Regions from separate parts of the Clostridium sp. ATCC BAA-442 genome, predicted to be linked through region 2. Evidence: riboswitches for the same ligand, from Rfam matches in the RefSeq annotation. Region 2 holds a riboswitch; the other holds the start of a gene.
What was found. Region 2 has a riboswitch for cobalamin ahead of ACESY8_RS01680 (ABC transporter substrate-binding protein). Riboswitches for the same ligand answer to the same signal wherever they lie in the genome.
Positions count from the first base shown of each region.

Region 1: linked by a shared signal. The riboswitch ahead of ACESY8_RS14365 (energy-coupling factor ABC transporter permease) and the one ahead of ACESY8_RS01680 (ABC transporter substrate-binding protein) in region 2 are both predicted to bind cobalamin.

Region 1 covers NZ_CAXSQB010000038.1:1,102-13,171, reverse strand. The annotation lists partial or broken gene ACESY8_RS14390 (glutamyl-tRNA reductase) at 1-512, opposite strand, end outside; gene cobI (precorrin-2 C(20)-methyltransferase) at 509-1,204, opposite strand; gene ACESY8_RS14380 (ATP-binding cassette domain-containing protein) at 1,201-2,055, opposite strand; gene cbiQ (cobalt ECF transporter T component CbiQ) at 2,052-2,831, opposite strand; gene ACESY8_RS14370 (energy-coupling factor ABC transporter substrate-binding protein) at 2,831-3,121, opposite strand; gene ACESY8_RS14365 (energy-coupling factor ABC transporter permease) at 3,135-3,854, opposite strand; cobalamin riboswitch at 3,886-4,057, opposite strand; gene ACESY8_RS14360 (sirohydrochlorin cobaltochelatase) at 4,049-4,846, opposite strand; gene ACESY8_RS14355 (precorrin-8X methylmutase) at 4,862-5,509, opposite strand; gene ACESY8_RS14350 (cobyric acid synthase) at 5,514-7,010, opposite strand; gene ACESY8_RS14345 (pyridoxal phosphate-dependent aminotransferase) at 7,010-7,864, opposite strand; gene cbiB (adenosylcobinamide-phosphate synthase CbiB) at 8,086-9,063, opposite strand; gene ACESY8_RS14335 (histidine phosphatase family protein) at 9,060-9,665, opposite strand; gene ACESY8_RS14330 (bifunctional adenosylcobinamide kinase/adenosylcobinamide-phosphate guanylyltransferase) at 9,656-10,012, opposite strand; gene ACESY8_RS14325 (adenosylcobinamide-GDP ribazoletransferase) at 10,009-10,776, opposite strand; gene ACESY8_RS14320 (bifunctional adenosylcobinamide kinase/adenosylcobinamide-phosphate guanylyltransferase) at 10,773-11,294, opposite strand; gene cobT (nicotinate-nucleotide--dimethylbenzimidazole phosphoribosyltransferase) at 11,421-12,070, opposite strand, start outside.
Region 2 covers NZ_CAXSQB010000002.1:109,250-126,077, forward strand. The annotation lists gene ACESY8_RS01605 (cupin domain-containing protein) at 1-35, shown strand, start outside; gene ACESY8_RS01610 (sugar phosphate isomerase/epimerase family protein) at 39-878, shown strand; gene ACESY8_RS01615 (sugar phosphate isomerase/epimerase family protein) at 875-1,714, shown strand; gene ACESY8_RS01620 (transporter substrate-binding domain-containing protein) at 1,778-2,683, shown strand; gene ACESY8_RS01625 (amino acid ABC transporter permease) at 2,770-3,444, shown strand; gene ACESY8_RS01630 (mannitol dehydrogenase family protein) at 3,461-5,083, shown strand; gene uxuA (mannonate dehydratase) at 5,152-6,261, shown strand; gene eda (bifunctional 4-hydroxy-2-oxoglutarate aldolase/2-dehydro-3-deoxy-phosphogluconate aldolase) at 6,285-7,247, shown strand; gene ACESY8_RS01645 (PfkB family carbohydrate kinase) at 7,261-8,286, shown strand; gene lpdD (prenylated flavin chaperone LpdD) at 8,716-9,108, shown strand; gene eutC (ethanolamine ammonia-lyase subunit EutC) at 9,716-10,594, opposite strand; gene ACESY8_RS01660 (ethanolamine ammonia-lyase subunit EutB) at 10,611-11,978, opposite strand; gene ACESY8_RS01665 (hypothetical protein) at 12,151-12,297, opposite strand; gene ACESY8_RS01670 (sensor histidine kinase) at 12,322-13,524, opposite strand; gene ACESY8_RS01675 (ANTAR domain-containing response regulator) at 13,517-14,122, opposite strand; cobalamin riboswitch at 14,411-14,591, shown strand; gene ACESY8_RS01680 (ABC transporter substrate-binding protein) at 14,726-16,327, shown strand; gene ACESY8_RS01685 (ABC transporter permease) at 16,406-16,828, shown strand, end outside.

The sequences.
Region 1 (12,070 bases), on a different contig from region 2:
AGCCGCTCCACCGCGCTCTGGGCCGCGGAGCGGGGCACTCCGGTGAGGGGCACCTTGGTCTTGATCTCCTTGCCTGCGGCGGCGGCGTTGCGGAACAGGATCTCCAGCACCCCGTCCGCCGTGCCGGCCTCCCGGGCGGGGGCCGCCGCCCCCTTCACCTGGGTGAGGATCTGATCCTCCCCCCAGATCTGGGAGCGCAGGCCGCCGGCCACCTCCATCAGGTGCCGGGTAGCCTCCTCCCCCGTGCGGGTGACGAAGGCCCCGGCGAAGGGGGCGTAGGGCAGCCCCGCCGCCGCGCACAGCAGCGCCCCCGGCTCCGGCTCCGCCCCGGAGGCGCAGGAGAGGTAGAGCTCCGTGCGGTTGCAGGTGGACAGGAGCACGCAGCCCTCCACCCCCTCCGCCGCCCGGAGCAGCCGGTCCAGCTCCACCACCCGGCTCCGGGTGAAGGAGAGGGCTTCCCGCAGACCGATGGGGGCCTTCCGCCAGTCCAGGCCGGTCATACGGATGTTCAAGCCTCTTCCCCCTTCTTCACCAGCACCACGGAGAAGTAGCCGCTGCCATCGGTCAGCTCGGCGAAGCGGGGGTAGACCGCCTCCCCCTCCATGCCGCAGTTGGCCACCATGGACGCCCGCTCCAGCAGGCCCTTCTCCGCCAGCTTCTCCTTCAGCGCGCCGATCTCCCGGCCCGCCTTCATGAACACCAGGTTGGCGTCCACGTCCAGGCAGTCGTCCACGTCCTTGTGGGAGGCGGGGACAATGAGCAGCCGCTCCGACTTCTCGCACAGGGCGGCACCCAGCCGGGCCGCCACCGCGCAGAAGGAGGGCACGCCGGGGATGATCTCCGCTTCATACCCCCGGGCCGTCACCTTGCGGTGGAGGTAGAGGTAGGTGGAGTAGACGGTGGGATCGCCCAAAGTGAGGAAGGCCACGTCCTTCCCCCCGTCCAGCAGGGCGCACACCCGGTCGGCGTTGGCCTCATAGGCCGCGTCCAGGGCGGCCTCGTCCCGCACCATGGGGGCGTCGCAGAGGAGAATCTCCTTCCCCTCGGCCAGCTCTCCGGCGATGGTCAGCGCGGTCTTCTCCCCGCTGCCCTTGTCAGGCACCGCCAGCACCGCCGCCTGGGCGATGATCCGCTGGGCCTTGCGGGTAATCAGTTCCGGATCGCCGGGGCCCACCCCGACGCCGTACAGAATGCCTCGTTTCACAATAACTCCTCCTGTTTCAACAATCGCAGCAGTTCCCGCCGGGCCGCCCCAATGGTGCCCACCGGGGTCACGTCCAGGCCGTCCCGGTCGCGGAGAATCGCCATCAGATGGGCGATGCGGGGCAGGCGCAGGTGGTTGGCCCGCAGCAGCTCCGCCTTGGTGAACAGCTCCTCCGGCGTTCCCTGGGCCAGCACGCTTCCCCCGCCCAGCAGGTAGGCGTAGTCGCAGCACAGGGGCACCACGTCCATGTCGTGGGTGGCCATGAGAATGGTCATGCCCTGGCTGTCCCGCAGGCTGGTCAGCAGCTCCAACAGATCGCTCACCCCCTGGGGATCCAGTCCGGCGGTGGGCTCATCCAGAATCAGCGCCTCCGGCTCCATGACCAGCACGCCGGCGATGGCCACCCGCTTCTTCTGACCGAAGGAGAGCGCGTGGGTGGGCTTGTCCCGCAGGTGGGACACCCCCGTGCGCTCCATGGCTGCCTCCACCCGGCGGCGCACCTCCGCCTCGGGCAGGCCCAGGTTGACCGCACCGAAGGAGATATCCCGGTACACGTCGGCGGAGAAGAGCTGGTCGTCCGGATCCTGGAAGACAATGCCCACCCGGCGGCGCAGCTCGGTCAGCCCCTTCCGATCCCGCTTCACCGGCACGCCGTCCAGCAGAATCTCCCCGTCGGACGGCTGGAGCACGCCGTTCAGGTTCAGAAACAGGGTGGACTTGCCCGCCCCGTTGGCCCCCAGAATGCCCGTGATCTTTCCCCGTTCGGCCCGGAGGTTAATGCCCTTCAGCGCCGCCGTGCCGTCCTCATAAATATAGCGCAGCTCTCTGGCCTCAATCGCGGCCTCCATCATCCCATCACCCTCCTCTCGAAATACCATGCCGCCAGCTGAACCGCCGCCACCGCCGCCGTCAGCGGGTAGAGCCACGCCCCCCGCGCATAGTCGCCGGACAGGGTGACCAGGCTTCCGCTGTAGCCGCGGGACTCCAGGGCGGTATACACCCGATCCGCCTTCCGCCACGCCCGGAGAAACACCATGGAGGCCAGGGTGCCCAGGGAGGACAGGGAGCGGCGCAGCCCCTGATAGCCCAGCCGGGACTCCTGGGCCAGGCGGATGCGGGAGGCGGTCTCGGTCAGGACAAAGATAAAGCGGTAGATCAGTTCCATCAGCTCCACCATCAGGTGGGGCACGTGCAGCCGCTCCAGCGCCATGGTCACATCGGTCATCGGGGTGTTCAGCGCCAGGAAGTACATGGCTCCCACCGCCCCCAGTGCCTTGCAGAACAGCCGCCCGGCCCGGAGCAGCGCCGCCCCGTCAAAGCCCCACAGCCGCTCCCCCACCGGCACGGCCAGCAGCACCGGCGCGCCCTGGGGGTAGCTGTTGATCAGGATCGTCACGCATCCGACGGCCAGGAAGGCCATCGGGATGCACAGAAAGCGCAGGAAGACGCGGGGGCTGAGTCCGCCCAGGGCGGTAACCAGCCCCCACATCCCCAGCAGGGTGACCAGGCCGACCGTTACGCTGTCGCAGAGCAGGCAGAGCACCAGCGCCGAGCCGGTCAGAAGCAGCTTCGGCATGGGGGAGATTCGCCGCAGCCGCGATTGATAGGCGTAGCGGTCGGTTCCCATCAGCCCTGATCCCTCTTTTCCGGCTTTTTGGTGATGCGGCCCAGGACGAAGCCCACCACGCCCGCGCCGATGGCGGCCTGGAGGGCGAAGAGGAGGGACTCCACCTCGCCGCTGGCCGGCTCCAGAATCGGCTCAAACCAGGGCTCATAGTCGGGCTGAAGCTCCAGGATCACTTCTTCCGCCTGGCCGTCCGCGCCGCCGAACTCGGCGTTGGGCAGCAGCCACAGCGGCAGCGCCGCCAGCAGCACCACCAGCACGATCAGGATCAGATTTTTCTGCCATACCTTCATTCCGGTTCCCTCCTTACAGCACGCACAGGGCGTGGAGCTCTTCCCGGCTGTACTTCTCCAGCACATTGAACACCACCACGGTCAGCAGGCCCTCGGCGATGGCCAGAGGGATCTGCGTGACGGCGAACACCATCAGGAATTTCCCAATGCCGCCGTTGACCACCCCCAGCTGCACCGAGGTCACCACATAGGTGAACAGGTCGCCCAGCGCGGCCGCGGCGAAGACCGCCACCGCCGCCGGGGCGTTTGCCTTGCGCAGCAGCTTGTAGACCGCCCAGGACACGATGGGGCCGGCGATGGCCATGGAAAAGGTGTTGGCCCCCAGGGTGGTCAGGCCGCCGTGGGCCAGCAGCAGAGCCTGGAACAGCAGGACGATCAGCCCCAGCACCGCCATGGTCATGGGCCCGAACAGGATGGCGCCCAGCCCCACGCCGGTGGGGTGGGAGCAGGAGCCGGTTATGGAGGGGATTTTCAGCGCGGAGAGCACAAAGGCAAACGCTCCGCACATGGCCAGCAGGATTTTGGCCTTGGGGGCCTGGGCGATCTTCTTCTGGATGGAGAGGAAGCCCGCCACCACAAAGGGGACGCATACCACGCCCCAGCCGGCGGCCCAGCCCACCGGCAGGTAGCCCTCGGCAATGTGCATGGCCGAGGCGCTCATGGTGAGCACGCCCAGCAGGCCGACGAGCACCGCTGCCGTGCGCAGAAGCCGTGTGTTTCGTTGATTCATCATGTGTTTCATCCTTTCCTATCGCTCGTAGGTGGCTGTGAATTCGGAGCCGGCACGGTTTTCCGGCTTGAGCGTCTCCGCCGCTGCGCGCCTTCCCGGGTCGCCCCAGTGGCCCGTGCGCACCGGCTGTTCTCTTACGGCAGCGGGACTGCGCGGGATTTGCACCCGTCTTCCCGTTTCCGGCCCCCGGATCTATATCAACAGGCTTCCGCCTGGAGCTGTTCCGCCTGCCTGGCGTGCTCCACAAACAGCGCCCGCACCGCCGGGTACTCCCCCAGGCCGGTGAGCACGCAGGCCGTCTCGTAGCCCTCGGCCTCCAGACGCCGCCGCCAGGAGTCCTCCTCATCCCCCGCCAGATCGTTCTTGGCGTGATCCCCCGCCACGGTCATCAGGGGGCGCAGCTCCACCCTCCGCACCTGGGGGCGCTCCTTTAGCCGGCGCAGGGCCTCCCCGAAGCCAGGGTAGCCCTCCACCGTGCCGATCACCACGTCCTTCCGACCCAGATCGTGGAAGGTGTACTCCATCAGGGCATAGGCCGAATTGGCCTGGTGCTCCGAGCCGTGGCCCATGTAGAGCACGGCGGTGTCCGCCCGCTGGGCTGGCAGCGCCTCCATCAGGGCGCGGCCCAGGGCCGCGTAGTCCTCCGCCGCCGTTAGCAGGGGGCGGCCGAAGGCCATGCGGGCAAAGCGGGCGCGGTACGGCTCCGCCTGGGTCAGCAGCTTGTGGTACTCCTCCCCGTTCATCACGTGGGTGGGCTGCACCACCACGTCGGTACAGCCCCCGGCCAGCAGGCGCTCCAGCGCCTGGGGCACGTTGTCGATGTGGGTGCCCTCCCCCGCCAGCTTGCGGAGGATCATGCCGCTGGTAAAGGCCCGGCGCACCGCCCGCTCCGGGAAGGCCGCGGCCAGCTCGGCCTCAATGGCCGCGATGTTTTTCTCCAGGGTGTCCCGGTGGCTGGTGCCGAAGGACACCGCCAGAACCGCTCTCTCTGTCATCGTGCGTCCCTCCCGTTATTCCCGCGCGTTGTTGCTGGCCTGATAGAGCATGGCGTTGCAGATGGCGGCGGCCACGTTGCTGCCGCCCTTCCGCCCCCGGGCCACGATGTGGGGCACGTCCAGGGTGAGCAGCAGCTCCTTGCTCTCCACCACGTTCACGAAGCCCACCGGCACGCCGATGACCAGGGCGGGCCTGAGCTCCCCCGCGTCGATCAGCTCGCAGGCCCGCACCAGGGCGGTGGGGGCGTTGCCGATGGCCAGCACCAGCGGCCCCTCCAGCCGGGCGGCCCGCTCCATGGACACGGTGGCCCGGGTCTCCCCCCGGGCCTTGGCCTCGGCGGCCACGTCCGGGTCGGACATGAAGCACACCGCCCGGCCGCCGAATTTCTCCAGCACCCGCTTGTTCACCCCGGAGAAGGCCATCTGGGTGTCGGTGACGATGGTGCAGCCCTGCCGTATGGCCGCGATGCCCGCCTCCACCGCCCCGGCGGAAAAGACCAGATTGTCGGCGTACTCAAAGTCCGCGGTGGTGTGGATCACCCGCTTGACCACGGGCAGCTGCTCCGCCGGGAACACCCGCTCCCCCAGCTCCTGGCCGATGAGCTCCATGCTCCGGGCCTCAATGTCCGCGGGGGCCACCCGCTGCAATTCGATGTGTTTCATGTCTCTATTCCTCCCCGTTGAGAATCCGGTAAATGCGTTTCATATCCAGGCTGGCCCGCAGGCCGGCCGCCAGCTTGTCGTACTGCTGCTGGGCGTACGCCTGCCAGTCCACGCTGGCCGCGCCCGGCTCCAGCCCCTTGGCCGCCAGCAGGGCGTTCACCAGGGCGGCGGCCGCCGCCGCCTTGTCGAAAATGCCGTGGACGTAGCAGCCCCACACGTTGCCCGCGCTGAGGCCGTCGGAGCGCCGCTCCCCGGTCTGGGTGGTGAACTCCGCCAGGGGGGCCGCCCCGCTCTCGGTGCGGCCCATGTGGATCTCGTAGCCCTCGAAGGCCACGCCGGCCAGGGCGCGGAAGAGCCCCTCCGGGGCGCGGAAGGCCCCCGTCACCCGGGTGCGGGTCTTTTCCCCCTGGAACACCGTGTCGGCGGGAAGCAGGCCCAGGCCCCGGAGGGAGCCGCCCCCCTCCACCCCGTCGGGGTCGGAGACGGTATTCCCCAGCATCTGATAGCCGCCGCAGATGCCGATCACCGCTCCGCCGGCCGAGGCGTGCTTGAGCACGGCGGTCTCCATGCCGCTCTCCCGCAGCCAGCGCAGATCGTCCATGGTGTTCTTGGTGCCGGGGAGGATCACCAGATCGGGGCGCCCCAGCTCCCGGGGATTGCGGACGTAGCGGAGGGTGACCTCCTCCATCCGCTCCAGGGGGTTGAAGTCGGTGAAGTTGGACAGGCGGGGCAGGCGCACCACCGCAATGTCCACCAGGCCCACCCTTCCCCCTCCGCTCAGGCGGTGGGAGAGGGAGTCCTCGTCGTCCACATCCACGTCCATCATGGGGACAACTCCCAGCACCGGCTTGCCGGAGAGGGCCTCCAGCTGCCCCAGACCGGGGCGGAGGATATCCACATCCCCCCGGAATTTGTTGATAATCAGGCCCTTGATCCTCGCCTGCTCGTCCGGCTCCAGCAGCTTCACCGTGCCGTAGAGGGAGGCGAACACGCCCCCCCGGTCGATGTCGCCGCACAGGAGCACCGGGGCGTTAGCCCGGCGGGCCATGCCCATGTTCACAATGTCGTCCTGCCGTAGGTTGATCTCCGCCGGGCTGCCCGCCCCCTCGATGACGATAATGTCGTACTCCGCCGCCAGGGACTCGTAGGCCGCCATCACCTCGGGGATGAGACTCTTGCGATAGCGGAAGTACTCCCCCGCCGCCATGGTGCCCCGGGGCACGCCGTTGACGATCACCTGGGAGCCCACGTGGCTGGTGGGCTTGAGCAGGATGGGGTTCATCCGCACGTCGGGGGCCACCCCCGCCGCCTCGGCCTGCACCACCTGGGCCCGGCCCATCTCGAAGCCGTCGGGGGTGATGGCGGAGTTAAGGGCCATATTCTGGGATTTGAAAGGGGCAACCTTATAGCCGTCCTGGGCAAAGATGCGGCACAGCCCCGCCGCCAGCAGGGACTTGCCCGCGTTGGAGGCGGTTCCCTGGATCATAATCGCGTTGGCCATCACAACACTTCCTTTAAGGCGGCCAGCAGCCGCCGGTTTTGTTCCGCCTGTCCCACACACACCCGGTACCAGTCGTTCCCCAGGCCGTGGTAGTTGGCGCAGGAGCGGATGAGCACGCCCCGCATGAGCATCCGCTCCTTCAAATCGGCCGCGCCCGCCGCCCGGAACAGCAGGTAGTTAACCTGTCCAGGCACCACCTCCAGCCCCAGGGCGGTCAGGCCGTCCGACAGGGCGGGGCGCTCCGACGCCAGCAGGGTCCGGGCCTTCTCCGGCCAGTCGGGGCACTGCTCCAGGGCGGCCAGCCCCGCCGCCTGGGCGGGGGTGGAGACGCTCCAGGGCGGGCCGGCGGCGGCCATCCGCTCCAGAAGTCCGCCGTTGGCGGAGAGGGCGTAGCCCAGCCGCAGGCCCGCCATGGCGTAGCTCTTGGTGAAGGCCCGCAGGAGCAGCAGGTTGGGGTGCTCCGCCAGACAGGGGGCCAGCCCCGGCCCCGCCCCGTCGGAGAGGGGCAAAAAGCACTCGTCCACCGCCAGCACCGCCCCCACGGCCCGGCATTGCTCCGCCGCCGCCCGCAGCAGCGCCCCGTCCACCAGCCGCCCGGTGGGGTTGTTGGGGGTGCAGAGGAAGACCAGCTCCACCCCCGGCGCGATGACGTCCAGCAGCCCGCCGTCCACGTCAAAGCGGTTCTCCCGGCGCAGGGGGTGGCGCGTCACGGCGCACCCAGCCGCCGTCAGCGCCTCCTCGTACTCGGAGAAGGCCGGGGCGGTGACCAGCGCCCGCCGGGGCCGCAGGGCGTAGGCCAGCCGGAAGATCAGCTCCGCCGCCCCGCCGCCGCAGAGCACCTGCTCCGGCGCCACCCCGTCGTGGGCGGCGATGGCCGCCCGGAGCGGGGGCGGCCGCGGCGGCCGCCTGCACCGCCGGGGGCATCCCCAGGGGGTTCAGGTTGGCCGAGCAGTCCAGCACGTCGCCGCCGAAGCGGGCCCGCGCCGTGAGCACGTCGCCGCCGTGGGTATATGGGGTCATGGTGATTCCCTTCTCTCTGGTCAGGATGGTGGACGGGTGGGGCGGCGGGCCGGTGTTACGGGAACAGCAGAATCAGCAGGGGCACGCCGCAGAAGAGCAGCAGGGCAAAAAAGGCGGTGGCGTAGAGAATCCGGCCCGCCCGCAGGATGTCCAGGGCCTCCACCGGCCGCTGATCGTCGCCGATGGTGGGTTTATCCACCAGCTGGCCGAAGTAGTAGTTGGGCCCCGCCAGCTGGAGCTGGAGCGCTCCGGCGCAGGCCGCCTCGGTGTGGGCGGAGTTGGGGGACTTGTGCCTCTTCCGGTCCCGCCGGAAGATCCGCCAGGCGTTCTTCCCGTCGTAACCCGCCGCCGCGCCGCCCAGGCACATGAGCACCCCGGCGATGCGGGCGGGGAGAAAGTTGAGCGCGTCGTCCAGCCGCGCCGCCGCCCGGCCGAAGTAGAGATAGCGGTCATTTTTGTAGCCCACCATGGAGTCCATGGTGTTGACCGCCTTGTAGAGCATACCCAGGGGCGCGCCGCCCAGGGCCAGGAAGATGAGGGGGGCGATCACCCCGTCGGAGGCGTTCTCCGCCACGGTCTCCACCGCCGCCTTGGCCACGCCGGCCTCGTCCAGCCGCTCGGTGTCCCGCCCCACAATCATGGACACGGCGTGCCGCGCGCCGGGCAGGTCTCCGGCCTTGAGGGCCTCGTACACCTTGTCGCTCTCGTCCCGCAGGGACTTGGCGGCCAGCAGCTGATAGCACAGCAGCGCCTCCGCCGCGAAAGCCAGCCAGGGGCTGAGCAGGCCGCACCCCCACAGCAACAGGGCGGTGAGGCCGGTTGGAATGGCGATGGTGAGCGCCACCAGCGCCGCGCCGCCGGCCAGCTCGCCGCCGGGGGACTTGGGAAAGAGCCGCCGCAGAAGCTTCTCCAGGGCGGCGATCAGCACACCGACGGCCCGCACCGGGTGGGGCGCCCAGTGGGGATCCCCCAGCAGGAGATCCAGGCAGAAGCCGGTCAGCAGGGCCAGCAGGTGGGATACCCCCCAGCTCATAGCCCCTTCTCCCCCCTGTACTCCTCCAGAATGGTCAGCTCCAGGGTGTCCGGATTCAGCTCCGCCCGGAAGCCGCCGCAGTTGGGACACATCCAGCCGTAGTAGTCCCGCTCCGGCCGGCCGTACTTGGCCAGCAGGGCCATGAGGGCCCCGCCGTGGGACACCACGCCCACCCGGCCAAAGCCCCGGCGGGCGGCGTCGGCCGCCGTCTTTTCCAGGCCGATGGACACCCGGTCGGTGACCTGCTGGGCGCTCTCCCCCACCGGCATGGCGGCAAAGTTGGGCCTGTCCCCCATGCCCAGCCACGCCTGATAGAGGGGGTCGTCCTTCAGCTCCTCGTGGTTCTTGCCCTCAAAGGGGCCGAAATCGCTCTCCCGCAGCTCATCCACCACCGTCATCTCCACGCCGGGCCACAGCAGCTCGGCGGTGCGGCGGCAGCGCTGGAGGGGGCTGCGGTAGATGTGCTCTACCGCCGGCAGGGTGGCGCCCACCCGCCGGGCCAGCTCCTCCCCCTGGGGGAGCAGCGGCACGTCCAGCGTGCCGATAAAGCGCCGTTCCAGGTTGCCCTGGGTGGTACCGTGGCGCATCAGAATCAGTTCCATGGGCCTTCTCCTTTCAATACCATGGGCAGGCCGCAGAAGATGCGCTCCACCCGCTCTGCCCGCTCCGCCAGGCGGCAGCAAAGCCGTCCCACCGCCTCCCGGTGCGCTCGCTGGGCCGGCTCCACCGGCACCACGCCGCAGCCCACCTCGTCGCAGATCAAAATCACGTCCGGGTTGGCCTCCAGCAGCGCCGCCTCGTCCAGCTCCGGCCAGTCCTCCAGCCCGGCAAAGACGGGCCGTGTCCGGGCCTCCTCCGGGGTGCGGGCCACCTGGGCGGGGCCGTACCCGGTCTTTTGCAGCACGTAGTCCAGCTTGCCCTGGCCCGCGCCGCCGATAATCAAAATCATAACAGCACCTCCAGCCTCTGCCCCACCGCCGCGCAGAGCACCATCCCCAGCTCGCACAGCTGGAGGAAGAACCCCGCCAGATCGCCGGTGACGCCGCCGAACTGCCGCCGGGCGGTCACCACATAGTAGACGCACGCCAGACCCGCTCCCGCCAGGGCGGCCAGACCCGTCCGCACATCCGCGGCCACCATGGCCCCTCCGGTGAGGACGGCCCACGCCGCCAGCACTCCCCGGGCCTTGACCGCGTCCATGGGGCCGGTGAAGGTGGCCAGCAGGCCGGTGCCCCGGGCGTTGGGGAGGGTGACGGCAAAGAGACCGGACAGGCTGCGGGAGAAGGCCGGCCCCAGGGCCAGCGCCAGGGCGGCCCGGCCCGCGGGCGCCGCCTCGCACCAGGCGGCGAAGAACACCAGCAGGTACAGCCCACAGCAGATGATGGCGAAGGCCCCGGTGTGGGAGTCCTTCAGAATCTCCAGCTTCCGCTCCCGGCTCTGGTGGGAGGACAGGGCGTCGCAGGTGTCGCAGAAGCCGTCCAGATGGATGCCGCCGCTGAGGGCGATGGGGAGCAGCAGGGCCAGGGCGGCGGTAAAGACCGCGCCGAACCCCAGCCAGCCGGCCAGGGCCAGCCATAGCCACAGCACCGCCCCGACGGCCAGCCCCACCAGCGGGAACCAGCACAGGGCCCAGGAGAGGGCCTTTTTCTCCCAGTCCACCCGGGGCATGGGGAACTTGGAGTACATGGCAAAGGCAATGATGAGGGATTTCACGGGTTTGCTCCTTTCCAGGCGATGGGGATGCCGCAGACCACCTCGTACACCCGGTCGGCCCGCTGGGCCACCGCCCGGTTCAGCCGGGCCAGCACGTCCAGGTAGGCCAGGGTCTCGGGGTCGTAGTCCATTCCGTCGGAGAACAGCTCGTTGGTGACCACCACCAGCAGGGCGGCCTGCTCCGCCGCCCGCTCCACGCCGGAGAGCACCCGGCCGAAGGCCCCCTCCCGCCCCTGGGGGCCGAAAAACTCGTTGGCGGTCAGGTTGGAGAGATCCTCCAGCAGGGCGGCGCATCCGGCCGGCAGGACGGCCCCGGCCAGGTTCACCGGGCACTCCACGGTGGCAAACCCCTTGCCCGCCCGCATCCGGCGGTGGCGCTCCACCCGGCGCTCGCTCTCGGCGTCCCACACCTGCATGGTGGCCAGGTAGGCCCGCGTCTCCAGGCCGGAGGCGGCGACCAGCCCCTCGGCAAATTCCGACTTCCCGCTGGCCGAGCCGCCGGAGACCAGTATCAGCATGGATGCACCTCCTTCGGGGGGGGCAAGCCCCCGCCCTACCGCCTCGCAGAGTTTCGCCCACTTGCGGCAAATTCAAATAAAAATCTGTGTGAAGCCGCCGTATCCATGGGGGGATGCAATCCCCCCCTAGCCTAAGGGCTGGTAGGCCTCGATGTTGGTGTCCTCAAAGGTGGCCATCTCCCGGTAGACCGCCAGCCCCATATCCAGCAGGGGCATGACGACCACGGCCCCGGTGCCCTCGCCCAGGCGCATCCCGGCGTAGAGGAAGGGGCGCAGGCCCAATTCAGAGAGCACCAGCCGGCTGGCCGGCTCCTCCGACGCGTGGGAGCCCAGCATGTAGTCCTTACAGGCCGGGCACAACCGGGCGGCCACCAGGGCGGCCACGGAGGAGATGAACCCGTCCACCAGCACCGGCGTATGGCACAGGGCGCCCCCCAGGAACACCCCGGCCAGCCCGGCGATGTCCAGGCCGCCCACCTTGTGGAGCACGTCCAGCACGTCGGCGGGGTCGGGCCGGTTCACCGCCACTGCGGTCTCGATGGCGTGGATCTTCTTCTGCAGGCCCGCGTCGGACAGGCCGGCCCCCCGGCCGGTCATCACCACCGGCTCCTGGCCCAGCAGCACGGCGGCCACGGCGGAGGAGGTGGTGGTGTTGCCGATGCCCATCTCCCCGGTGGCCAGCAGGCGCACGCCCCCGGCGCACAGCTCCCGGGCGGTCTCCACCCCGGTCAGGACGGCCTGCACGGCCTCCCCCCGGCTCATGGCGGGGCCCTGGG
Region 2 (16,828 bases):
TGTGCGAGAACGGCTATCCCGGCGAGATTAAGTAAGTCATGAGGGCGACCTGGCCCCTTTTGGGCTCCAACGGCCCGTACAGCCGCGTCCCGCTTGCCGCGTTTTTGGAGGCGGAGGTACGGCTTGGTCTGGACGGCGTGGATTTCGTGCCACAGACACCCCACTTCTGGTGCAGCCACACGGGACATGAGTCTACCGCCCCCCTCAGGGCCGCCTTGGCGGAGGCGGGTCTTCCCGTCCGGGTGCTCACGCCGCCCCCCTACCGCTACTCCCTCACCGCTCCGCCGGGGCGGCAGCGGGAGGCCACCTTGGACTACTACCGGGTATGCATCGCCCTGGCCGCCGAGCTGGGGGCCGGACGGCTGGTGCTGGGGGCGGCGGGGGCCTGCTGGGATATAGAGCCGGAGGCTCTGCGGCGGAATGCCGCCGGACTGCTTTCCGCGCTGTGTCCTCAGGCGGAGGCCGCAGGTGTGCGCCTGCTGCTGGCTCCGGTCATGGGGCCGGAGACCCCGCTTATTGCAGAGTCTCCTGTGCTGGGCAGGCTGGAGGAGCTCTCCGAGCTGCTCCGCCGGGTGGACAGCCCTGCCCTGGGGGTGTGCCTGGACACCAACGTTATGAGCACCTGGGGCGACAGCATCCCCCGGTGGTTCGAGCGGTTGGGGGAGCACACCGGCCTGGTGCGCCTGTGCGACGGAAACTACCACGGCTGGCGGGCCTGGGGCGAGGGTGTGCTGCCCATGGAGCGCTACCGGGCGGAGCTGGAGGCGGCGGGCTATGCCGGCCCGGTGTCCCTGCTGCTGCCGGGGGAGCGCTATGCCGGCCGGCCCTCCTGGCCGGAGGAGCGGGCCCTGGAGGTCCTGAGAGGAGGGGCGGAATGAGAGGCATCAAACGCAGTCAGCTGGTCAACATGAACCAGCACTACCGCCGCTTTTCCATGGACTTCTTCCTGGATTGCCAGCAGCGCCTGGGTATCGGGCAGATTGAGCTGTGGTGCGGCGCCGCCCACTTCTGGCTGGATCACACCGGCTATGACGATATCTCTGCCCTCAGGGCCAAGCTGAGGGCCCACGGCGTGCGGGTGGTGTCGGTCACCGCCCCCAGCATTGCCTACCAGTACCAGTATGCCGCCCAGGAGCCCGCCCACCTGGAGTACTCCTTTCGATATTTTTCCAACGCCATCCATCTGGCCGCCGAGCTGGGGGCCGACCGGGTGGTGGTGAACTCCGGTTGGGGCTACCAGGGAGAGGACGAGTCCGCCATGTGGAACCGCTGCCGGGATCACCTGGGCCGGCTGTGTCAGGTGGCCCAGCCCTGTGGAGTGACACTGGTCATGGAGTCCCTCCGGGACGACGAGAGCAACCTGGTCTGCAACCTGGAGCGGGCCCGCCGGATGCACCGGGAGGTGGGACACCCCAGCCTGAAGATGATGGTGGACAACATTGCCACCGGCGCGGCGGGTGAGACTCTCGGGGACTGGTTCCGGGCCTTTGGAGCCGAGCTGATCCACATGCACTTTTTGGATGGAGATCCCTGGCTGCATAACGTCTGGGGGGATGGCAACACCGCCCTGGCCCAGCAGATTCAGACCATGAACGACCACCACTATACCGGATATCTGGTGCAGGAGGTGGCCGACGAGCACTATTTTTCCGATCCCTATGCCGCCGACCGCCGGAATCTTCGGGTTCTGGAGCGGTTTGTGGAGGACGATTGACGTTATTTTCCGGCAGATGTCTCCGCCGGTCAATAAAAATCAGAAAAGGAAAAGGTGAATCAAATGAAGCTGAAGAAACTCGTACCTGCGGCCCTCTCTCTTGCACTGGTCCTCTCTCTGGCCGCCTGCGGCAGTCCCAGTGAGCCCTCCGGCTCCACGCCCCCTGACACCAATCCTCCCGCTACCGGTTCGGCTGTCCCCGGCACGGAGGCTCCCGCGGCCGACGACTCCCTCCAGAAGGTTCTGGACGCGGGCAAGCTGACCATCGCCGCTGAGGGCAACTGGGTGCCCTACGTTTACAACGAGGATGGCACCGGCGAGCTTACCGGCTTTGAGGTGGATATCGCCAAGGAGATCTGCTCCCGCCTGGGCGTGGAGCCCGACTTCCAGATCTCTAGCAGTTGGGATCCTGTGGAGGCCGGCATGGACTCCGGACGCTATGACTGCATCATCTGCGGCGTGAACCCCAAGCCCGAGCGCCAGGAGAAGTACAACATGTCCATTGCTTACGCCGAGAACCCCTTCTGCCTGGTGGTGGCCGGTGACAACGAGGAGATTACCAGCTTTGCCGACCTGGCCGGCAGGAGCTGCGCCAACGCCCTGAACTCCACCGCCGGTGATCTGGCCCGCAAGGCGGGCGCGGAGCTGTCCGACGCATCCCTCACCGCCGCCATGGATCTGATTGTCTCCGGCCGCGCCGATGCCACCGTCAACAATGTGGCCGCCGTAGAGGAGTACATGAAGGAGCGCCCCGACATGAACGTGAAGATTGCCGCTATCTATGAGCCCGAGGAGGGCGAGGAGTGGATCATCCAGTCCGCAGTGGCCTTCCAGAAGGGCGCCGACACCCTGACCGAGAAAGTCAACGAGATCCTGCAGGAGATGATCGATGACGGCACCTGCTACGACCTGACCGTTCAGTACTTTGGCCAGTCCGTGGCCGACAGCACCAGCATCTATCAGAAGTAAGCTGACCCCAGCACTTTTCCGCCGGGGGGCCGCCGCAGGCGGTCCCCCGGCCCTATGAACACTATTTCTAAAGGAGGCGGGCCGCTGTGGATAATACCCTTCAGTTGCTCATCGATTCGTTCTGGCCGCTCTTTAAGGCCGGTCTTACCATTTCGGTACCTCTGATGCTCGTTTCGTTTATCCTGGGACTGGTCGTGGCCTTCGCGGTGGCGCTGATGCGGATGTCCAAATGGAAGCCCTTAAAAGCCATTTCCTGGTTCTATGTCTGGGTCATCCGCGGTACGCCGCTGATCGTACAAATCTTCATCATCTTTTTTGGCCTGGCCTATGTGGGCATCATCCTTGATCCCATCCCGGCGGCCATCTTGGCCCTGACTATCAGCCAGGGCGCCTATAACTCCGAGGTCATCCGTGCAGCCCTGGGCTCCATCCCCAAGGGCCAGAATGAGGCGTGCAGGGCTCTGGGTCTGAACAAGTGGCAGACCATGAGCCGGATCATTGTCCCCCAGGCCGCCCTGGTGGCCGTGCCCTCCCTGGGTAACTCCTTCATCAGCCTGCTGAAGGACACCTCCCTGGTGGCGACCATTACCGTTCATGAGATCTTCCAGACTGCCCAGGCCATCAACGCGGTCAAGTTCCAGCCGCTGCTGCTGTATATCGAGGCCGCCTTTGTCTACCTGATTTTCAGCACGGTCCTGACCCAAATTCAGGGCATGCTGGAGAAAAAGCTGGGCAAGCATCTGGTGGATACCAGAGTGTGATGAGAGAGGCGCAAACATGTTACATTTGAATATGCAAGGTCTGCAGGATCGGGCGGCCTGGGCGCAAGCCGGTATCCGGCTGCCCCGCTACGATGTGGCTGCCGTACGGGCCCGCACCTGGGAGGCGCCGGCGTGGCTCCACTTTGGCGCGGGCAACATCTTCCGGGGGTTCCTGGCTGCGGCCCAGCAGACTCTTTTGAATACCGGCAGGGCCGACACAGGCATCCTGGCCGCCGAATCCTTTGACTTTCAGATCATTGACCAGGTCTATAGCCCCTATGACGCCCTGAGCCTGCTGGTGCGCATGCGCGCCGACGGCAGCGAGGAGCGGGAGGTGATTGCCAGCGTGGCCGGCGGCCTCAAGGCCGACTGCGCCGGCCCTGACTGGGCCAGGCTGACCCGGGTGTTTTGCAGCCCGACTCTCCAGATGGCCAGCTTCACCATTACCGAGAAGGGCTACGCCCTAACCGATCTGGAGAAAAAGCCCCTGCCGGTGGTGGAGCGGGATCTGGCCGCCGGGCCGGAGGGGCCCCGTCACACTATGTCTATCGCGGCGGCTCTGCTGTACCGCCGTTTCCAGGCCGGAGGCGCGCCCATTGCCATGGTGAGCATGGACAACTGTGCCCGCAACGGGGAGAAGCTCCGCGCCGGGGTGCTGTCCATGGCCCGGGGCTGGGCGGAGCGGGGGCTGGTAGAGTCCGCTTTCCTGGACTGGCTGGAGGACGAGGGCCGGGTGAGCTTCCCCTGGTCCATGATCGACAAAATTACCCCCCACCCCTCCGAGCGGGTGCAGGAGGAGCTGGGGCGCCTGGGTGTGGCGGACATGGCCATTGCCCGCACCAACACGGGCACCCTTATCGCCCCCTTTGTCAACGCGGAGATCACGGAGTACCTGGTGCTGGAGGACGCTTTCCCCAACGGACGCCCCGCCCTGGAAGGGGCGGGGGTGTATCTCACGGACCGGACCACCGTGGAGAAGGCGGAAAAGATGAAGGTGGGCACTTGCCTAAACCCCCTGCACACCGCTCTGGCGGTGTACGGCTGCCTGCTGGGGTATACCTCCATCGCCGCCGAAATGGGGGATGCAGATCTCAAGGCCCTGGTGGAGCATATTGCCGCCGAGAGTCTGCCCGTGGTGGAAGATCCCGGTATCCTCAGCCCCAGGGCATTCATTGACGAGGTGCTCCATGAGCGATTCCCCAATCCCGCCATCCCGGATACACCGCAGCGTATCGCAGCCGACACCTCACAGAAGCTGCCCGTCCGTTACGGCGGTACCCTCAGGCGCTATGCACGGCAGTCGGAGCAGGCATTGGCCGGACTGGAGTTCGCCCCCCTGGTGTTCGCCGGCTGGTGCCGCTACCTGCTGGGGGTGGATGACAGGGGAAACGCCATGCCTGTCAGCCCGGACCCCATGTTGCCCCAGCTCCAGGCCCACCTGAAGGGAATTGAAGTGGGCCGGCCCGATTCCCTGGCAGGACAGCTCCGCCCCATCCTGTCCAATGCAGCCCTCTTTGGGGTTGATCTGTATGCAGCAGGCCTGGGGGAGAGGACAGAAGAGATGTTCCGGGACATGCTGGCCGGCCCGGGGGCGGTGCGGGCCACCCTGCACCGCAATTGTGCATGTAAACAGCCATAACAGAAATAGAGGATTCTGTTCCGCCCTTCAGACGGCAGCAGGGCGGGAAGCGTAAGGAGGAAACAGCCTTGAAGATGACATTTCGCTGGTATGGGAGCCAACTGGATCCCATACCGCTGCGATACATCAAGCAAATCCCCAACATGAGCGGCGTGGTCACCTCCCTGATGGATCTGCCCGCCGGCGCGCTCTGGCCCACGGAGCGCATCTCAGCCCTCAAAGAGGAAGTCAATGCCGCTGGCCTGGAGATGGAGGTCATTGAGAGCGTCAATGTCCATGAGGACATCAAGCTGGGCCTGCCCGGACGGGACGCGTATATCGACAACTACCGGGAGACGGTGCGGCGGCTGGGCCAGGCGGGTGTAAAGGTGATCTGCTACAACTTTATGCCGGTTTTTGACTGGACCCGCACTGATCTGGCCAAGCCGCGGCCCGACGGCTCCACAGTCCTGGCCTATGATCAGGCAGTCATTGACCGCATCACCGACCCACAGGCCTTCGCGGATCAGATCCAACAGGGGGCAGGGGAGTTTGAGATGGCGGGCTGGGAACCGGAACGCATGGCGGAGCTCAAGCGCCTGTTTGCCCAATACCGGAATGTCTCCCATGAGGACCTGTTCCGCAACCTGAAGTATTTCCTGGAGGCAGTGATTCCCGTCTGCGAGCAGTACGATGTGAAGATGGCCATCCACCCCGACGATCCCCCCTGGGATATCTTCGGCCTGCCCCGCATTTACACCTGCCGGGAGAATATGCGCCGCATCGTGGAGCTGGTGGACAGCCCCTATAACGGGCTGACCTTGTGCTCAGGCTCTCTGGGCTCCAGCCCCTGTAACGACATTCCTGCCCTGGTACGGGAGTTCGGCGGAGAGGGACATATCCACTTTGCCCATGTGCGCAACATTAAGTTCACCGGCCCCGGCCGGTTTGAGGAGGCGGCCCACCTCTCCGGCGACGGAAGCCTGGATCTGTACGAAATTATGAAGGCCTATTACGATGTGGGCTTCGAGGGCTACATACGCCCCGACCACGGACGCATGATCTGGGACGAAAAGGGGCGGGCGGGCTACGGCCTGTATGACCGGGCCCTGGGCGCCAGCTATCTGAACGGCCTGTGGGAAGCGATTCAGAAGAATAACATTCAGCGTAATGGACAAAACGGCGCCGCGGCTGTGTAGCCGGACGGGAAAGGATATGGAGTATGAATCCCATTTTGGAACAGATTTGCCGCATTGGCATCATCCCGGTTATCGCCATTGACGATGCGAAGAAGGCCGTCCCCCTAGCCCGCTCCCTGGTGGAGGGAGGGCTGCCTGCGGCAGAGGTGACCTTCCGCACCTGTGCCGCCGAGGAGGCCATGCGGGCGATTGCGGCTGAGGTGCCCGAGATGCTTCTGGGTGCGGGTACCGTTTTAAACCATGAACAGGTGGACCGGGCCCTGGCGGCCGGGGCCAAATTTATTGTCAGTCCCGGCTTCAACCCCGATACCGTGCGCTATGTAAAGGCCAAGGGGGGGCTGATCCTGCCCGGTACCGCTACCCCAGGCGAGATGGAACAGGCCATGGCTTTTGGGCTGGAGGCGGTCAAGTTTTTCCCCGCCGAGCAAAACGGCGGTGTGGCCAAGCTCAAAGCCATCGCCGGACCCTATAAGGCTCTGAAATGGATGCCGACCGGCGGTGTCAGCGCCAAAAATCTGATGGATTATCTGTCCTTTGACCAGGTTGTGGCCTGCGGCGGCACCTGGATGGTGAAAAAAGACCTCATTGAGGCGGAGAACTGGGCCGAAATCACCCGCTTGACCCGGGAGGCGGTGGATACCATGCTGGGCTTCAGCCTGGCCCATGTGGGCATCAACTGCTTGGACGCCCAGGCGTCCGAGCGCACGGCCAGGACCATCTGCGGCCTGTTCGGCCTGCCCTTCCGGGCGGGGAACAGCTCCAACCACGCGGGGACGGCGGTGGAGTGCACCAAGGCCCCCGGCCCCGGCGTCCACGGACACATCGCCATCGGTACCAACAGTGTGGAGCGGGCCATCTATCATCTGGAGCGCCGCGGGGTGGCGATTGACCACGCCACCTGTAAGACCGATGCCAAGGGGCGGGCAAAGGCGGTCTACCTGGAGGGAGACTTTGGGGGCTTTGCTATCCACCTGGTGCAGAAATAAGGAGGGACGTACCATGAACAAGCGCGTTGTAACTTTTGGCGAGATCATGCTCCGTTTGGCCCCCAATGGATATTATAGGTTCTTCCAGAACGACCAGTTGCAGGCCACCTTCGGCGGCGGGGAGGCCAATGTAGCCGTCTCTCTGGCCAACTACGGGCTGGATTCCGTCTATGTTACCAAGCTGCCCGGCCACGCCATCGGCCAGGCGGCGGTCAACGCCCTGCGCAGCTTTGGCGTTGATACCTCCCATATCGTCCGGGGCGGAGACCGGGTGGGCATCTATTTCCTGGAGAAGGGGGCCTCCCAGCGGGGGAGCGTGTGCATCTACGACCGGGCCCACTCCGCCATCCAGGAGGCCCAGTCTGCCGACTTTGACTGGGACGCAATTTTTGCCGGGGCGGACTGGTTCCACTTTACCGGCATCACGCCCGCTCTGGGCCCCAATGTGGTGGAGATCTGCAAGGACGCCTGCCGGGCGGCCAAGGCCAGGGGAGTCAAGATCTCCTGCGATCTGAACTACCGGGGCAAGCTGTGGACCCGGGAGCAGGCCCGGGCGGCCATGAGTGAGCTGTGCCGGTATGTGGACGTGTGCATCTCCAATGAGGAAGACGCCAAGGACGTGTTCGGTATTGAGGCTGCGGAGACCGACATCACTGGCGGCAAGTTAAATAAGGAAGGCTACAAGAGTGTGGCCAGGCAGTTGGCTGACCAGTTCGGCTTTGAGCGGGTGGCCATCACCCTGCGCAGCTCCATTTCCGCCAGCGACAACGACTGGGCCGGCATGCTGTACGATGGGGAACACTACTGCTTCTCCAAGGAGTATCACCTGCGCATCGTGGACCGGGTGGGCGGCGGAGACAGCTTTGGCGGCGGATTGATTTACGCCCTGCTGGCTGGAAAGGACAGCCAGGCGGCCATTGAATTTGCCGTAGCGGCCTCCGCCCTCAAGCACTCAATTGAGGGAGATTTTAACCGCATTACCGTGGCGGAGGTCGAAAAGCTGGCCGGTGGAGACGGCTCCGGCCGGGTACAGCGCTGATACCGGTCATGGGGAGCGCAGACGGAATGGGACTGCTCACAAAATAGCGGAGAAATACCGCTGGGTCAATGCTCAACACCGTACGGCGGAACGATTCAGACCGGCGCAGCGTTTGAAAAGGCACTGTATTTCGTAGAAATACAGTGCCTTTTCTCTGCGTTCCCGACCATTTGTTTTGTGCCTTCAAGTCTCGGGCAGATGCATTGAGAGGCAGAAATGTTGCTGCAAATACCGTGAGAAAGCACAGCCAAGCCAAGCCTCATTTTTGAAATGAGAAGCATAATATTGCGGTGTCCTATCGGCAACAATTTATACCACGCTTTGGACGACAGAGCGTGGAGCTGCCTCTAAGATGCACAATCTAATGATGGATTTCCCTATAGTATTGTTGTATAATAAATAAAAATTCAGGGATAAGGATGGGGCGCTATGGAGGAGTATCGTATTACAATTGCAGGGCAAAGCAAATATGAAATTGAACTCTGTGCTGTCCAGTGTGGCAGGGATTATAGTGTCACAATCTGCGGTGGGGGCCGTCATCATGTGGGAGCTGCGGCGCTGGGGTGCGACGAATCCGGAACAGTGGGACACAAAATGCGCGGCGCTACCGTCAGTGTGCTGTGTGTGTTCGGACACAGAGACGACGAGGCGGCACGGTGGGCGGCAAAGTATCTGGCTACCGAGCTGAAATGCAATGTCAGTGTAGCGGTCGGCATCCACATTGACCACGCGGATGGCAGTGAGATCCAATGCCTTCTGGAGAATTGCAGGGAGGCATGCAGACAATTCAAAGACCGTGTGCGGGCGGACAGGCTGTCTTAAAGCGGGTGAAAGTGGTGGTAGAGTACGGAGGAGAACCGTTCAGCCGAATCCAAATGAGGGTGACAGGGGGGAGGCATCAGCCTCCCCCCTCTAAGCAGGGAATGGTTTGGGCTGCCCCTGCCGCAAGCCCATCTCTCCTGGGGTACATCCCTGCATCTTTATGACATGATTCTCTCACAGTTTTATTTTCCACGGTTGTGGCGCTTTGGCAGGTTGTACTTTTTGATCTTGCGAACCAGAGTCGACAGATCAATGCCGAGAGTGGCGGCAATCTCGCTGGTCGTAGTCCAGATAGGTGATGTCCATCTGCTGGCGGAGCTGCATCAGCTCGGTCATGTCCCGTGCGTTGCCCACCGCGCCGCGGGAGTCGTCCGTCCGGGCTGTAGACAGAGGAGAGGGTGACGAGGAGAAGCCGCCCGGAGTCGGCCTGGTACTTGATGAGTTCAGAGCGGCTTTCCCGGCTCTGGAACATCTCCAGCATTATCCGCGAGATGGGAAACTCCTCCATACCAAGCAGGTGGATGTTGTGCCCCTGGATATTTTCATCCGGGAGCTATGTGTGATACGTTCTGTTTGTACTAAATTTAGGGAATGCGCCGGGCCGCGTTTACAGTTTGAGAGCTAGGCCGGAGGCCTTCTCCTTCAGCATGCGCCCGCACAGCTCGGCAATGAACGCGCCCGCCTCGGCGGGGTTGGTGCCGCCGCGGTGGATGTTGGAGACTACGGTGCGGCTGGCCTCAGGGATGCCCACATAGCCGCCGTAGGTCATGTAGGCGCTCATGGACTCGCCGGTAGCCAGGCCGGGGCGCTCGCCCAGGAGGATCACGGTGACCTTGGAGCCCAAGGCCTCGGTGACGGCATCCATGGCTCCCACACGGCCGTACTTGATGAAGAAGGGGGTGCCCACACTGGCCCCCGTGCTGCTCAGCCCTTGAAGGATGGCGGGCAGGATGTCCCGGAGGTTGGCGGACACTGAGGTGCTGGACAGGCCGTCGGACACCACGAGCTGCACGTCGGGATTGCGCTTGCAGCGCTGCTGGAGCTCGGCCAGAGTCTCCTGAGAGAAGCGGCGGCCCAGATCCGGCCGGGTGAGGTACATGTCCTTGGTCTCGCAGAGGGTCTGCACGGTGAACAGGCCCATCTCTTCCAGCAGACGCTCCGGCACGTCGGTAAACACGGCGTCCATGGCGGCCGCGTGATCCGCCCGGAACCGCAGGTAGGTGTTGGTGCGGCAACGGGGCCCGGCTCGCCACACGCCGATGCGGGCCACCGTTTTGGAGCGCATGCGGCGGAACTCCTCCGGGTTGGCGGGGGTGGGCACGTCGATAATCTGGCGGAAATCTACGGCGGACAGGTCGCGGACCTCTCCGCTCTCCACCGCGCCGGAGGCCGGGGGGACGGGAGCGGCGGACTGTGCACCGGCGGTATCGCCCACTACCTCGGAGATGGCTTTCAGGATGAGCTCTCTCAGTTGGGTTTCATTCATATCAGTTCCCTCCCTCTCACTGTAGGAAAATGGAGGCGTCGCCGGCCAGCTCGGTCAGGACACCCTTTTCGTCAATCAGGCCCCGCTTCATCATCCACTGGTGGAACTCCGGCGCGGGCAGACGGCCGGAGAGCTCCCGCAGGGTGGCGTTGTCGTGGTAGCTGGTGTCCTGGTAGGAGAGCATGATATCGTCGTTGACCGGCACCCCGATGTAGTAGTTGGCCCCCGCGGCGTTGAGCAGCATGGTGGCCATCTCCTGCTCGTCCTGGGTAATGGAGGTGTGGTTGGTGTAGCAGGGGGCCATGCCCATGGGCAGGCCCATCAGCTTGCCCATGAAGTGATCCTCCAGGCTGGCCCGGATCATCTCCTTGCCGTCGTAGAGGGTTTCCGGCCCGATGAAGCCGGACACGTTGTTCACCATGAAGGGGCGGAAAAAGCGGCCAAAGCCGTAGGTACGGGCCTCCAGGGTCATCTCGTCCACCCCGCAGTCGGCGCCAATGGACACCTCGGAGCCCTGGCCGGTCTCAAAATAGAGCAGGTTGGGGCCGGTGCTCAGGGCGTGCTGGCAGGCCAGTTCATAGGCCTCCGTGCAGAGCTGGCGGCTCACGCCGAAGTCGTTGTTGGCGGCCTCTGTGCCGGCGATGGACTGGAAAATCATGCTCAAAGGCGCGCCCTTCCGAATGGCGTCCATCTGGGTGGTCATGTGGGAGAGAACCACCAGTTGGGTGGGGATGTCGTTGCGGCAGATAAAGCTGTAGACCGCATCCGCGATACGCCGGGTGCTCTCCACATTGTTTTCCACAGGGTTGATGCCCATGCAGGCGTCGCCGCAGCCGTAGGAGACGCCCTCCATCATCTGGATCAGGATCTCCTCGGGGTCGTCGGTGGGGCTGTTGGGCTGGTTGCGGAAGGCCAGCACGCCCGGCTGGCCGATGGTGGTGTTGCAGCGGGTGATGTGGTGAATTTTGCTGGCGCCGTAGACCAGATCCATGGCGGACATGAGCTTGGCCACGGCCGCCGCTACCTCGCCGGTGAAGGCCCGGCAACTGCGTACCAGGTCGTCCCCCGTAGTTTTGTGGTCCAGAATCCACTCCCGCAGCTCGCCAATGGTCATGCCCTTGAAACGCTGGTAGGTGGGCTGGTTGAGTCCGTCGAGATTGACCCGGGTCACCTCGTCCTTTTCATAGGGGACGGTGGGGTTCTCGGTCAGCTCGCCCACCGTCAGCTCGGACAGGACGACTTTGGCCGCCACCCGCTCCGTCACGGTTTCGGCGGCCACGCCCTGAAGCCGGTCGGCGGCCTTGGGCTCGTTGGCCTTGGCCAGGACATCCCTGATGTCGCGGAAGGCGAAGGTCTGGCCGTTCAGTGTGGTTTTCAATTTCATTCTGCTGCACCTCTCCTTTGCGCCGGACGCCCCCTCGGCGCCCGTTTCAAGCTTGTCAAATTTGGCTGTTTATGCAAAACAGCCCAGGGGCAGCGCCTGCGCTGTCCCTGGGCTGCATCGCCCGTGCTCTTGTACGCGCCGCCATAGCCTCAGGTCGGCGCACGATTTGGTTTTACTGCTCCAGAAAGTCGAAGGAGATCCGCGTCCCGCCGGGGCCGCTCTCCACGCTCCACTCGCCGGTGAGCTTCTCCCGCACGATCGTGGAGGCCAGCTCCAGACCGGCGCCTCCGGGGCGAGGGCGGTCCGCCTGGAAGCCCACGCCGTTGTCCCAGACGGTGAGCTGTCAGAGGGGGCGCCCGCTGTGGAGCTCGATGCCGATCCTTCCCGCCTGGCCGGAGGGAAAGGCGTATTTCAGGGCGTTCTGCACCAGCTCGTTGACCACCAGGGCCACCGAGGAGGCGCAGTCCGCGGACACAATGACGTCCTCGCCGCCCACGTGGATGGTGACACGGCGGGCGGAGGGCAGAAGGGTCTGGAGCATGTACCGGCGGATCTGCTCCAGAATCTGAAGGAGGGAGACCTTCTCCCGGGAGACCTGTACGATGCCATCCAGCGTGGCGGCCAGGGAGAGCAGCCGGTTGGCCGTATCCAGAAGGGCGGTCTGCACCGGCGGGGACTCGGCCGGATCACAGCCCCGGCTCCGGGTGAGGTTGGCGAGCATCTGAAGGTTGTTTTTCATGCGGTGCCGCAGCTCCTGAAGTGCCGTCCGCTGCAGGGCCAGCTCCTCCTCTAGCTGCCGCTGGCGGGTGAGGTCGTGGATGATGAGCGCCGCCCGGGCCTGCCCGGAGGAGAGAGGGAGGCGCTGGTACTGGAGTACCCGGTTGGCCAGGGCCGTCTCGTGCCTGTCCTGGTCGCACTCGCTGAGGGCGGCGGGCTGAATGTTGTTGACGGGCATCCCGGCCAGAGTGCCGATGTAACCCATCCGGCGGTAGAGGGCTGTGGCCGCCGGGTTGAAGCCGCAGACCCGGTCCTCCTCATCCAGGAAAAGGACGGCGTCGTCCAGACAGGGGGATACCGCAGCCCAGTCCAGAGCCCCGGACGCCTGCTCCGCCTCCCGCTCCCCAGCGGGCGGCGGCTCCTCGGCGGCCAGAGCGGGCCGCTCATAGATGAGGACGCCGATCAGCCGCCCCTCATAAAAGAGGGGTTCCACCGACTGGACGATCCGGCGGTCCTCCGGCATGGAGACCGCCCGCACCCCGGAGGTGGGAACCGCCAGACGGAAGGAGCGGTCCACCGCCGGCTCGTCCCGCCAGTGGATCAGCATACCCAGGATGGAGCTGCGGTAGTTGGAGGGGACGGTTTGGGGCTTCGCCTCACAGACCACGATGGCAGAGCGCCCGCTGACGGTCCGGCAGTCGATGAAGACATCCGCCTGCTCGGCGTTGGCCAGGGCGGGGAGCAGGGCGCCATAGGATTCCAGGTAGGAGATCTCCGCGTCCGTGAGATCCGTGTATTTCTGACAGAGCATCCGCGTGGCGCTAATCATGCCGCTCCTCCTGCTGGGCCAGCAGATAGCTGGCGACCCGGGCCATAGACATGCCCTTGCGGCGGCTGAGCTCCCGAATGTACTGGTAGGCCTCGTCCTCGCGCATCCCCCTGGTCTCCATCAGCAGGAGCTTGGCCTGGTCGATGGGCTCCCGGTTCTGACAGCGCCGGCTCAGGTGCTGATACTCCTTGTTCAGCAGGTAGTACTCCTTGCTGCGCGCAATACACAGCTCGATGGTAGGCAGAATCTTCTCCGCCTCAAAAGGCTTGGTGAGGTACCCCGCCGCCCCGCACGCCTGTACGCGCTCGATGTGCTCCCGGTCGCTGAACGCCGTCAGAATGATGACACATTTGGCGGCCCGGTCCGCCAGAACCTGTCTGGCCACGCTCACGCCGTCCAGCAGCGGCATCTGGATGTCCAGCAGCGCCACGTCAGGGGCCGACGCCCGGCAGCCCTCCACCGCCTCCATCCCGTCACAGGCCTCGCCCACCACCCGATATCCGGGGAGCCCCTCAAAAAAAGTGCGCAAGGTACGGCGAACGCCCTCATCGTCATCAGCCAGGAAAATGGTGGTCTTGCCCATCCTGGTCACACCCATACGCCTGTCCTCCCGTTTTACAAAAAAGAGCATCTTGAAGCGCACAAAAACGCCTCAAGATGCTCTCCACGCATCTGAAGTCAAACCCACTCCCGCCCGGAAGTGGAGTACGGCAGGTTTGCTACACCCGGCATAACCTGACCTTTCGATTGTATACGATATTATATAAAAAACCCGCCTTTCTGTCAACCGTAATTTGGAACTTATGGCTGGGATAGGAGAGAAAATTGTGATATTCTGCCTCCGCCATCTTGACAGGCGGGGGGCGCGCGGCTATAATGAACGCCGACAAGTGAATCAGCAGACGGTAGCGATTGCTTTCATTGGGAATGCGGTGAGAATCCGCAGCAGCCCTCTCTACTGTAAGGATGACAAGCGCCCAGATATGTCACTGTCCGGTACGCCGGATGGGAAGGCGGGCGTGAGGATGAGTCCAAGCCAGGAGACCAGCCGCCTGCGGTGTGTGCACGTTCTTTCGGTGGGGAAAGCTGTGCAGCGCCGGTCTGCCGGCCTGTCATCCGATTGCGGCTCCTCTCTGGAAAACAGGGGGGAGTTTTTTTGTGCATGGATTCATGCGTCAGTCAATTTGAGAGGAGCATGAACATGAAAAAGCGCACCCTGTCTCTGCTGCTTGCCGTTGCCTGTGCCCTGTCCCTGTCGGGCTGCGGCGGCGCGCCCGCGCCGGATGCCCAGACCTCCGCCCCGGCGGGCAGCGAAACCCCTGCCGCCGTGGACCAGACCCGCGAGATCGTCTTTGCCGCCTCCCGCGACCAGTGCCCCGGCGAGCAGGACGCCTACTACGCCTCCATGTCCCTGGGCGTGTGGGAGCCCCTGATCACCAAGGACGAGAGCGGCAAGCCCGCCCCCGCCCTGGCCACCGAGTGGGAGCACAACGAGGACTCCACCGTGTGGACCTTCCATCTGCGGGAGGGGGTCACCTTCTCCAACGGCACTCCCTTCAACGCCGACAGCGTGCTGGCCAACTTCGACCGCATGAAGAAGGGGCCCTTCGAGTCCTCCTTCTACGGCATGAACATCAACACCATCTACCCCGGCCTGGTCTCCTACGAGAAGACCGACGACTACACCGTGGTGCTCACGCTCTCCGAGGGGCAGCCCCTGCTGGACTACACCATGGTCAACTACGGCTCCGCCATCTTCGAGCCCTCCTGCTTCGCCGAGGACGGCACCTTCGCCGGCTTCCCCATCGGCACCGGCCCCTACGTGGTGACCGAGAACGTGCTGGGCCAGTACTGCGTCATCGAGCGCAACGATAACTACTGGGGTACCCCCGGCATCGCCAAGACCTTCCGCTTCAAGGTCATCCCCGACGCCGAGACCCGCTACACCGCCCTGCGGGCCGGCGAGGTCCAGGGCCTGTGCGATCTGGGCGCCATCTCCCCCTCCCAGGCCGCGGAGATCGACGGCGATCCGGCCTACAACGTGTCGGTGGGCGACTCCGGCATCACCCACTTCCTCAACGTCAACGGCGGCGCCTTCCCCTTCAACGACGTGCGCATGCGGGAGGGCCTGTCCCTGCTGCTGGACCGCCAGACCATCATCGACAGCTTCTACAACGGCTACGGCCTCGCCGCCGGCGGCTTCCTGAACTACACCTCCGCCTTCTACCGCGAGCAGCCCGTGCAGCACGACCCGGAGCGGGGCGCCGAGCTGATCCGCGAGGTGGTGGGCGACCAGGAGGTGGAGCTGCTGTTCCTGCTGCCCGGCGTGGACGCCAACCGCTACCCCTACCAGGAGGAGGCCGAGTACATCCAGTCCCTGCTGGAGAACATCGAGGGTACTAACATCAAGGTCAGCATCCAGCAGATGGACTGGGGCCCCTGCAAGGAGGAGATGGAGGCGGGCAACTACAACCTGTGCCTCAAGATCCAGGGCCTGCCCTCCGCCAACCCCTTCTCCCTGTTCAAGGGCTTTATGTACACCGAGGGCGGCACCAACATCAGCTACGGCCTGGGCTACCACAATGACCACGTGGACGAGCTGATCGAGGAGGCGGCTACCTGCCTGGACGCCGGCCGCCTGACCGAGATCTACACGGAGCTCCAGGAGATCTCCGCCGTAGACTTCCCCAACATCCCCGTGCTGTACTCCCAGGAGGTGGTGGCCTCCTCCAGCGACATCACCGGCTATCAGGCCACGGTGTACGGCCTGACCGGCTTCACCCAGGTCTGCTGGGCCGGGTAAGGACCGTGTGTGAAAATAAGCCCCCGCGAGGCGGGGGCTTATTTTCCGCCTGTATTCTGTCTCCGAAGGCGGTGGATCATGGCAATTCTCAAGTACATCGGCCGCAGGCTGCTGGTGCTCATCCCGGTGCTGCTGGGCATCTCCCTGGCGGCCTTCCTGCTGGGGCGCATCGCCCCCGGCGACCCGGTGGACGACGCGCTGTTCCGCATCGGCATTGAATTCCCCACGGAGGAGGACCGGGCGGACATGCGCGCCGAGCTGGGCCTGGACCGGCCCTTGCCGGTGCAGTACCTGGACTGGCTGGGGGACGCCCTCCGGGGGGATCTGGGCCGCTCCTACATCGGCAACAAGGACATCGCCCAGGAGCTGATGACCCGGCTGCCCATCACCCTCAAGGTCTCCCTGGCCGCCATGCTGGCGGCGGTGGTGTTCGGCGTGGGAGGCGGCGTGCTCATGGCGGCCTGCCACGGCACATGGCTGGATACGGTGCTCAAGGGGCTG